3 regions of the Halomonas sp. BDJS001 genome follow, and region 2 is predicted to be linked to each of the others. Evidence: predicted binding sites of a transcription regulator. Region 2 holds the regulator's gene; each other region holds the start of a gene.

Region 1 (3,276 bases), 550 kb from region 2:
CGCCATGGTTCATCACCACAATGCGGTCGGCCATGGTCAGCGCCTCTTCCTGGTCGTGGGTCACCATGATGGTGGTCACCCCCAGGCGCGCCTGGAGCGCTTTGATCTGACTACGCAGATGGCCGCGCACCCGGGCATCCAGCGCCGAGAGGGGCTCATCAAGTAACAGCAGCCCTGGCTCGGTGGCTAATGCCCGCGCCAGCGCCACCCGCTGCTGCTGGCCACCGGAGAGCGCCGCCGGGTACTTGTTTTCGCTACCGGTCAAGTTGACCAGGGCGAGTAGCTCGGCGACCCGCGCGTTGATACGCGCCCGGTCATCCCGGCGGTTGCGCAGCCCATAGGCGATATTGTTAAACACCGTCAGGTTGGGAAACAGCGCATAGGACTGGAAAACGATGCCGAAATCCCGCGCCTGGGTGGGCAGCCTGGAAATATCCTTGTCGCGCTGAATCAGTGTGCCCGACGTTTGCCGGGTTAGCCCTGCAATGGTACGCAGCAGAGTGGTTTTGCCGCAGCCGGAGGGGCCCAGAAAGCAGACAAACTCACCTTCGTTAATGGTCAGGGAAATACCGTCCAGCGCAGTGAAGTTTCCAAACTGCTTGGTGACGGTATCGATACGTAAGTGCGGCATCGTAGGGGTCATCACCGCTGGCGAATCAGCCGCCAGCAGCGACGTCATGGTGGTGTGCATAACATCTCCATGTCCCGGCGCTTAACCGGGGCAACTGCTGATCTGGGCTTACTGTTCGGTTTTACCGTCGTAGCGGCGCTGCCACTCGGCCAGCACGCGCTCGCGGTTCACGGCCGCCCACTTGAAGTCCGCATCGATCATGCGCTCGGTAATGTCTGTGGGATAATTGTCGATGGGCTGTGCCACGCCAGGGTAGGCCACCACCGCATAGCCTTCGTTATACAGCTCGTTGGCCTCCCGTGAAATCGACCAATCCAGCAGCGTTTGCGCCGCTTCTTGCTTGTCGGTACCGGCCACCATCGCGGAAGCTTCCATATCCCAGCCCAGGCCCTCTTCAGGGAACACTACTTCGATAGGCGCGCCCTGAGACTTCAAGCGCGCACCGCGGAACGCAAATGACACGCCTACCACGGTTTCACCGGTAGCGGCCAGGCTGCAGGGCGCGGAACCCGAATGGGTGTAGCGGGCGATATTGTTATGCAGGCGATCCATGTAGTCCCAGCCCTGCTCCTCGCCCCATAGCTGCAGCCAGCTGGCCACATCCAGATAGCCGGTGCCCGACGAGTTGGGGTTGGGCATGATCACATGGCCTTCAAATTCTGGCTGGGTCAGGTCTTCCCAAGAGGTCGGCATGGGCACGCCCTGGCGCTCGCCCTCGACCGTGTTGTAGCAGATAGCCGCTACCCAAGCGTCCATGCCCACCCACGCCGGGTCTTCGCCGTCGCGATAGGCCGCATCGACAAATTTTGGATCGAGGTTTTCAACACCGGCGGGGGCATAGCGCTCTAGCATGCCCTCCTCTTCCAGCACCAGCAGGCTGGTAGCGGCTAGGCCCCAGATCACGTCGGCCTGGGGGTTGTCTTTCTCGGCCAGTAGGCGGGCGGTAATCACACCTGTGGAGTCGCGTACCCAGTTAATCTCGATATCCGGGTGGGCCGCGTTGAAGCGTTCAGCATATTTTTGCAGGTCATCTGACTCAACGGCGGTATACACGGTTAATTCAGTGGCCTGGGCGTTTGAAACGAGTGCAACGGCTGCGGCACCGGCAAGCAAAGTGGAGGGGAATAAACGGTGTGGCATCATGAGGGCGAACTCCTGTCTAATTGGTATAGACCAGAAGTCTGCAGGCTTTAAATGACACTGCGATGACGCTTGTTTGACCGTTTTTTTAACTGATGATGACCTCGACTAGGTCGTTTCCGCTAGCGCTGACCGGATAGCTCCACGCTGATACACAGCGAATCGTGCAGCCAGTGCTCTTCATCAAACTCAATAGGGCGCTGCTGGTCGTCTAAAATGGCACGGTTAATATTTAACCCGGCTGTGCCGGGCGCAACGAATAGCTCTTCGGCATCCATTGGCGAAAGCGCTTCTGAGACCATGCGAATAGAGCGATTGGCCAGGTAGTGCCCCCAGCGCTCGCGCAACAGCCCCCAAAGCGATTGGCCGCTGTAGATATCTAGCAACTCTGGGGCGCGCTCGGGCACCACCCAAAGGGATTCCACCAGCACCGCGCGATCATCCACATAGCGGCGGCGGCGAATATGGTGAAATGGCTGGTCATCCGGCAGGCCCAGTGCCCGAGCGGCGGGCGGGTGAAGGCGGCTTTCCAGCTTCAACACGGCGGTGCGCGGCTGCCGCCCCTGGGCGCGCACATAGTCGTTAAAGCCCGCGTCACGGGTAGGGTCGTAGACTAGCCGGGCAGGGGAAATAAACCAGCCACGCCGGTTGCTGCGATGAATCAGTCCCTCCCCCTCCAACTGGGAAAGCGCTTGGCGCAGGGTCACGCGGGTGGTGGCAAAGCGTTCGGCCAATGACCGCTCGGCGGGGAGTTTGCCTTCCCACTGGGCGGCGTTTTGGTCGATCAAGATGCGGAGCTGTTCGGTTAACTGTAAATAGTAGGCATCAGACATGCGCCGATTTTCCTGGCAGAGCGTTAGACGACGGAGCGCTTGGAGGCGTCCGCCAGTCTAAGCGCCGCCACCCTTCGACGCTAGCCACCTCGGCCAGTACCGGATCTGGATTAACCGCCACTGGGCAATCCACATACTGTAGTAGCGGAAGGTCGTTGCGCGAGTCCGAGTAGAAGGTGGTGTGGCTGGGGGTAATCTGCTGCTCGGTCAGCCACTGTTTCAGGCGCAACACCTTGCCGCCACGATAGGAAAAAACCCCTTCGCTGCCGCCGGTATAACGCGCCTCTTCATTGACACCGTTCTCGACACTTAGCTCTACCGCCAACACGTGTTCAATACCCAGGGTGGTGGCAATCGGCTCGACCAGGTGACGCGACGAGGCGGAAATCAGCAGCAGGGTATCCCCCGCCTGGCGGTGTGCCTCCAGGCAGGCCCAGGCCTGCTCAAAAATACGCGGCTGCAGGTGGGTAGCGACGAAGCGCTCCACCTCTTTTTGCACATCTCTCACCCGACGCCCTCGCAGCGGCGCCAGGGTCATGGCTAGGTACTCTTCAAGCTTCAATTTACCGGCGTGATAGGCCTGGTGCATTTGCTCCGCTCGCGCCATAAAGGCTTCGGCATCGCTGATCCAACCTTGCTCTATCATCCATAAATTCCAGCGGTCGCTGCAGT
Region 2 (3,276 bases):
GCTCAAGGGCCAGCGCTTGGATCGTCTGGGGGAACGCTCGCTAGGCAGTTGGCTATTCCGTCAGCCGGGTTTAATCCGTGGGTCATTAGAGGCGACGACGCAAGTGCCGACTTTCGCTAGCGTGAACGGTATACAAGGAAACGCTGCTTGGGGCCGTCGCTCTGTTTTTTCTTACGGCTGTAAGCACCACTCTCTGTCGTTATTAGTTCAAGAGTACTTTTTGAGTGCAATGGCGGATGATCTTGGCCTGCCTTCGCGCTAGGCTAGCGCCTGCATCTTATTCTTCGTGAGGTAAGCATGAATCGTTCACTGTTGCGGCCGAAGGGATGGGCTCGCATGGCAGATTTTTTACAGCTGATGCGCTTGAATCGGCCGATAGGCACATGGCTGTTGATGTGGCCGACGCTGTGGGCACTTTGGGTCGCTGCAGAAGGCGTGCCCGGGCGAAATGTGCTGCTGATTTTCGTGGCCGGTGTTTACGTGATGCGTGCCGCGGGCTGCGTGGTCAATGACTATGCGGATCGCCACTTTGACGGCCATGTGAAACGTACCAAAAACCGTCCATTAGCCACGGGCCGGATCAGCGAAACCGAGGCGCAGCTGCTGTTTATTGCCCTGGTGGCCGCGGCGTTTATTCTGGTACTACTAACCAACTGGTTTACGGTGCTGCTCTCGCTGGGCGGGGTGCTGCTGGCGATTATTTATCCGTTTATGAAGCGCTATACCCACTTTCCTCAGGTGGTGCTGGGTGCAGCGTTTTCCTGGGCGATTCCGATGGCGTTTGGCGCCGTACTGGGCTACGTGCCGCTGGAAGCATGGCTGCTATTCTGCGCTAATGTGTGCTGGACAGTGGCTTACGATACCCAGTACGCCATGGTTGATCGCGACGACGATTTAAAAATTGGCATTAAATCAACGGCCGTGCTGTTTGGAAATGCAGACCGTTGGATCATTGGCCTTCTCCAGCTAGCCACCCTGGGGTTGCTGGCCTGGGTAGGCTGGCGGGTTGGTTTAGGTGGTTTCTTCTGGTTAGGGCTCGCGGCAATGGCGGCGACTTTCCTGCATCAGCAGCGCTTAATTCGCTATCAGGAGCGGGATGCCTGCTTTCAGGCGTTTCTCAACAATCACTGGTCGGGGCTGCTGATTTTTGCCGGTATCGCGCTAAGCTGGTGGCCTGTGGCTGGCTAATCGCGGCGATTGTCATGTAATTGTCATCAAGTCATGGTGTTATCGTCACTGACATGTCATTGATCTGTTTATCTTTGAAGTGCTTTTCTTTGAACTGGTTTCTTTGAACACCGTGAGGCTCTGGTATGACCGCCAAGACCGTTCTGATTGTCGATGACGAGGCGTCGATTCGCGAGATGATCGCGGTAGCGCTGGAAATGGCTGACTATCGCGTGCTCGAAGCGGATAACGCCCAGGATGCCCATGCCATGGTGGTTGACCACCAGCCCGATCTACTGTTGCTGGACTGGATGATGCCCGGCACTAGCGGTATTGAGCTGGCAAGACGCCTAAAGCGTGAAGAAGCCACCGCCGAAATCCCGATTATTATGCTCACCGCCAAAGGCGAAGAGGATAATAAAATTCAAGGGCTTGAAGCCGGTGCCGATGACTATATCACCAAGCCCTTTTCACCTCGGGAATTGGTGGCACGGCTAAAAGCGGTGCTGCGTCGTGCGACGCCGCGTGGCGTTGAAGACCCGATTGAAATTAACGGTCTGCTGCTTGATCCGGTGAGCCACCGGGTAAGCGCCCACGGCAAAGCCTTGGAAATGGGCCCCACCGAGTACCGATTGCTACAGTTTTTTATGACCCACCAAGAGCGCGCTTATACACGTAGCCAACTGCTTGACCAAGTATGGGGTGGCAATGTGTATGTCGAAGAGCGCACGGTCGACGTGCATATTCGCCGCTTGCGTAAAGCGCTGGGCGATGTGCATCAGAACCTGATTCAAACGGTTCGGGGTACCGGATACCGTTTCTCTGCACGGGTGTAAATGTGCGCCTATGGAGCCGTGAACTGTGGCGGCTAGCGTGGCTGGCCACGCTGGGCACCTGTCTGGGCTGGTTATTGGGTTCAGCAGGGCTAGGGCTGGCGGCAGGGCTGGCGATATGCCTGTTTTATCATCTCCGGCAGTTGCGAGAGCTTTACCTGTGGCTCACCCTCCACCCCCATGATGAGCCGCCTGCTGCCCGCGGAATGTGGGGCGAGCTATTTGACCGCTTATACCGCTATCAAAAAAGCCAGCGTATTACCCAAAGCCGTCTGAGGGCTACCTTGGCACGCATCCAAGAATCCTCTGAAGCGATGCGCGACAGCGTGGTTATGCTTGATCGCCACGGCGACCTGGAGTGGTGGAACAGCGCCGCTACCGCCATGCTGGGGCTACAAACGGCCCACGATAGGGGCCAACACATCACCAACCTGCTGCGCGACCCAAGCTTTATCAGCTACTTTAATGCGCGTAACTACAGTGAGCCGTTAACGCTCACCTCGCCGATTGATGAGCGGCGAATCCTGCAGTATCAAATTACCCTGTATGGCGACGACGAACGCTTGGTCATGGCTCGCGATATTACCCGCTTGCATCGGCTTGAGCAGATGCGGCGCGACTTTGTCGCCAACGTCTCCCACGAGCTGCGTACCCCGCTTACCGTTCTCTCCGGCTATTTGGAAACCTACAGCGATATCGCCGATCAGCTTCCGCCGCGCTTGGGTCGCAGTATCCAGCAGATGCAGGAACAGACCCAGCGTATGCAGAATTTGGTCAATGATTTATTGCTGCTCTCGCGTTTGGAGATTGACCAGGGGGGGAAAGATCATCACCCGCTGTCACTTGAACCTTTGCTGCAAAGCGTTTGTGCTGATGCGCTAGCCCTATCGCATCAACGGCATACCATCACCGTCGAGCTCGAAAGTGACGCCCGGCTACTAGGCAGCGAGCAGGAAATCCGTAGTGCTGTCTCTAACCTTGCCTTTAATGCGGTTCGTTACACGCCAGCAGGTAGCCAAATCACACTGCGCTGGAAGGCGGACGCTTCAGGCGGCGGCTATATCGATGTGGAAGATAATGGTGAAGGCATTGATCCTGTTCATATCCCCCGCTTAACGGAACGCTTTTACCGGGTCGATAAGGGGCGCAGCACGGCGACGGGGGGCACGGGTTTAGGCTTAGCCATCGTTAAGCACGTTTTGTTGCGTCACGATGCGCAGCTGCAAATTGAATCTCTCCCCGGCAAGGGCGCACTGTTTCGCTGCGCCTTCCCCTC
Region 3 (3,276 bases), 420 kb from region 2:
TCGCCATACAGCGTTTTGCAGAGCTCGACCTGCCCGGTTTGCTGTTTCTTAACGTGATGCCGCTGACGATTGTGGAGCGCGACTTTCGCGAAGGCTTAACCCTTGGCTTTATCCGTGACAGCGGTTTGCCCCCAGAGCGGGTGGTGATCGAACTCACTGAACATGTGCCCATCCATGACTATGAGCTAATGCGCCAGGCGGTGGATCACTACCGCACCATGGGCTTCCAGGTGGCGCTGGATGATCTCGGTGCCGGGCACTCAAGCCTGCGCCACTGGTCTGAGCTGCGCCCCGATTTCGTTAAGCTCGATCGCCACTTTATCTCCGGCATCGATCAGGATCCTGCCAAGCGAGAATTCCTACGCTCGATCCTCGATGTGGCCCGTAGTCTGGATTGCCAGGTCATTGCCGAAGGTGTGGAGACCGCCGCCGAGCACCTCTGCCTGTGGGAGCTCGACCGCGGCCTCGCGCTGCTGCAAGGCTTCTATTTTGCCCGACCCACCCAGCAGCCGCCGTTGGAACTCAATATGCTGCTGCCGGCGACCACCCATTTAAAAAGTCCCGCTGGCCGCACCGCCCGCTCAATTTTGCGGGCTACCGAGGCCATCACCACGGATTGCGCAGTGCCGTATATCTCCGAACGATTTCGTCAACAGCCCAGCTTGCGCTGTGTGGCCGTGCTGGAGAATGGCAAGCCCGTAGCGGTGGTGCGCCGCAATGCATTTTTAACCCTGTTTACCAACCCCTACAGCCATTCACTTTATGCCAAGCGCCGTGTGCTGGACGTTGCTGATGCACGCATGCTGGTGGCTGAAGCGGATACCCCGCTTGAGGTTTTGAGCCAGAAGCTGACCGATAGCCGGGATATCGAGCAGGAGGACTTTGTTATCGTTAAGGCTAACGGTGACTACCTGGGGATGGGCAATATCGTTGACCTGTTACGTGAGATTACCGCGATTCAGGTGCGCCAAGCGCGGCATGCCAACCCACTGACCGGCCTACCGGGGAATATTCTGATTAATGAAACCCTGGCTGCCTATTTAGCCGCCGAACGCGGGTTTGCCGCGGCCTACGTTGATTTGGATAACTTTAAAGCCTTTAACGACGCCTATGGCTACGCCCGCGGTGACCACATCATTATTTCGCTATCGCGGCTGCTGCAAGCCCAGGTAGAGAACGCCGGGGGATTTATCGGCCATATTGGCGGTGACGATTTCATGATGCTGCTGCCGCTTGAGCACTGGGAAAGTGTTTGTAAGCAAATTCTGCACTCATTCGAGGTGATGGCACCGGGTTTCTATGAAGAAGCCGACCGCCTTCAGGGCGGGATTTACATCGAAAACCGACAAAATAGACTGACGTTTTACCCTTTTGTCAGTGTCTCGATTGCGGTGAAGCCCATCCCCGATGCGACCAACTGTCGATCGCTGGATATAGCGGGTGAACTTTCCGAGCTGAAGCATCAAGCCAAAAAAATCCCTGGCAACAGTCTGTTCGTGGAGCGTCGCGGTCACGATGCTGCTCAAGCCACACATTAAAGATGCCTGCGTCAAAACGTCACGAAGTGGTCATATAAGTGCCCCATTTTTGTCATCTGGAGTCGTCAGGATGTTGTCATCTTTTAACAACTCTACAGAACGTTACAGGTGACCCATGCAAACATTATCCCTCTCCCGCACGTTACTCAGTGCCGCCGTTGCCAGTGCCTTCGCCTTGGCCGCTGTAAACGCCTCTGCGGATCTTTCATCACGCTATGTGGATAGTGATGGCGACATGATCGCCGATGTTCCCAGCGACGAGTCACAGTGGGTTGACCCGGATACCCTGGTGTTTGCCTATACCCCGGTTGAAGATCCCGCGGTTTACGCGGATGTCTGGTCTGACTTTCTGGATCACCTGAGCGAAGCCACCGGCAAAAAAGTCCAATTCTTCCCGGTACAATCCAACGCTGCCCAGCAGGAAGCACTGCGCGCTGGACGCCTGCACGTCGCTGGCTTTAATACCGGCGGCGTACCGGTGGCGGTTAACTGCGGTGGCTTCCGTCCCTTCGCCATGATGGCCGCTGAAGATGGCAGCTTTGGTTACGAGATGGAGATCATCACCTACCCAGGAAGCGGCATTGAATCTGTTGAAGACGTGGCGGGGCGTCAGCTAGCGTTTACCTCCGAGACCTCTAACTCAGGCTTCCGCGCCCCCTCTGCACTGCTGCGCTCTGAGTACGGCATGGAAGCGGGTGAAGATTTTGAAACCGCGTTCTCTGGTTCTCACGACAACTCCATTCTCGGCGTGGTCAACGAAGACTACGACGCGGCAGCCATTGCTAACTCCGTTGGCAAGCGGATGATTTCCCGCGGAGTGGTTGACGAAGGTGATTACGAGATTATTTATACTTCCGATACCTTCCCCACCACTGCCTACGGTCTGGCTAATAACCTGAACCCGGAACTTGCCGAGAAAATTCAGGACGCTTTCTTTAGCTACGACTGGGAAGGCACGCCCCTTGAGGCGGAGTTCGCCAACTCTGGCGAAGCGCAGTTTATTCCGATTACTTACCAGGAAAACTGGGCCGTTATTCGCACTATCGCCGACGCCAACGGTGTGACCTACGACTGCGATTAATCAGTCGGCAATCTGCAATCTGCAATTATTCGGCCAGGAGGGCTCACCTTCTGGCCGTTTAGCTATACATATGAGGTGGAACGATGTTGACACTTAGTGGCGTAGGCAAGCGCTACCCTACCGGGGATAGGGCGCTGAAGGATATTGAACTCACGCTGCCCAAAGGCCAAGTGATGGCGCTGATCGGGCCTTCTGGCGCGGGTAAAAGCACGCTGATTCGCTGCGTTAACCGGTTGGTCGAGCCTACTCAGGGCAGCATCCGTCTGGAAGACATCGAGCTGACCAAACTTTCGGGCCATAAACTGCGCCATGCTCGCCGCTCCATGGGCATGATTTTTCAAGAGTATGCGTTAGTAGACCGCCTTACCGTGATGGAAAATGTGCTCTCCGGTCAGCTTGGGTATGTAGGCTTTTGGCGCAGTTTTCTGCGCCGCTACCCCCAGGAGGCCGTGGTCGAAGCCTTCCGTCTGTTAGAGCGGGTAGGCTTGACCCATGCCATCGACAAGCGCGCCGATGCCCTCTCCGGTGGCCAGCGCCAGCGGGTCGGTATCGCCAGGGCGTTACTGCAAAGCCCCAAGCTGCTGCTGGTGGATGAACCTACCGCCAGCCTCGACCCGAAAACTTCGCGCCAAATCATGCGCTTGATTCGCGAGCTAT

What was found. Region 2 encodes PhoB, which activates phosphate uptake and scavenging genes when phosphate is short. Its sites were predicted from a motif close to TGTCATANNNNTGTCANA; they were not measured.
Region 1: OM794_RS20045 (putative 2-aminoethylphosphonate ABC transporter substrate-binding protein) is a predicted target of PhoB. The motif match lies at 1,825-1,842, and genes of this name have one in related genera.
Region 3: phnD (phosphate/phosphite/phosphonate ABC transporter substrate-binding protein) is a predicted target of PhoB. The motif match lies at 1,602-1,619, and genes of this name have one in related genera.

The regions. Positions count from the first base shown of each region.
Region 1 covers NZ_CP110535.1:4,315,038-4,318,313, forward strand. Annotated here, with positions in the region: gene OM794_RS20040 (putative 2-aminoethylphosphonate ABC transporter ATP-binding protein) at 1-691, opposite strand, end outside; gene OM794_RS20045 (putative 2-aminoethylphosphonate ABC transporter substrate-binding protein) at 740-1,774, opposite strand; gene OM794_RS20050 (UTRA domain-containing protein) at 1,894-2,604, opposite strand; gene OM794_RS20055 (HAD family hydrolase) at 2,597-3,276, opposite strand, start outside.
Region 2 covers NZ_CP110535.1:4,868,607-4,871,882, reverse strand. Annotated here, with positions in the region: gene OM794_RS22715 (chorismate--pyruvate lyase family protein) at 1-262, shown strand, start outside; gene ubiA (4-hydroxybenzoate octaprenyltransferase) at 298-1,188, shown strand; gene phoB (phosphate regulon transcriptional regulator PhoB) at 1,314-2,003, shown strand; gene phoR (phosphate regulon sensor histidine kinase PhoR) at 2,006-3,276, shown strand, end outside.
Region 3 covers NZ_CP110535.1:313,908-317,183, forward strand. Annotated here, with positions in the region: gene OM794_RS01655 (bifunctional diguanylate cyclase/phosphodiesterase) at 1-1,538, shown strand, start outside; gene phnD (phosphate/phosphite/phosphonate ABC transporter substrate-binding protein) at 1,654-2,619, shown strand; gene phnC (phosphonate ABC transporter ATP-binding protein) at 2,703-3,276, shown strand, end outside.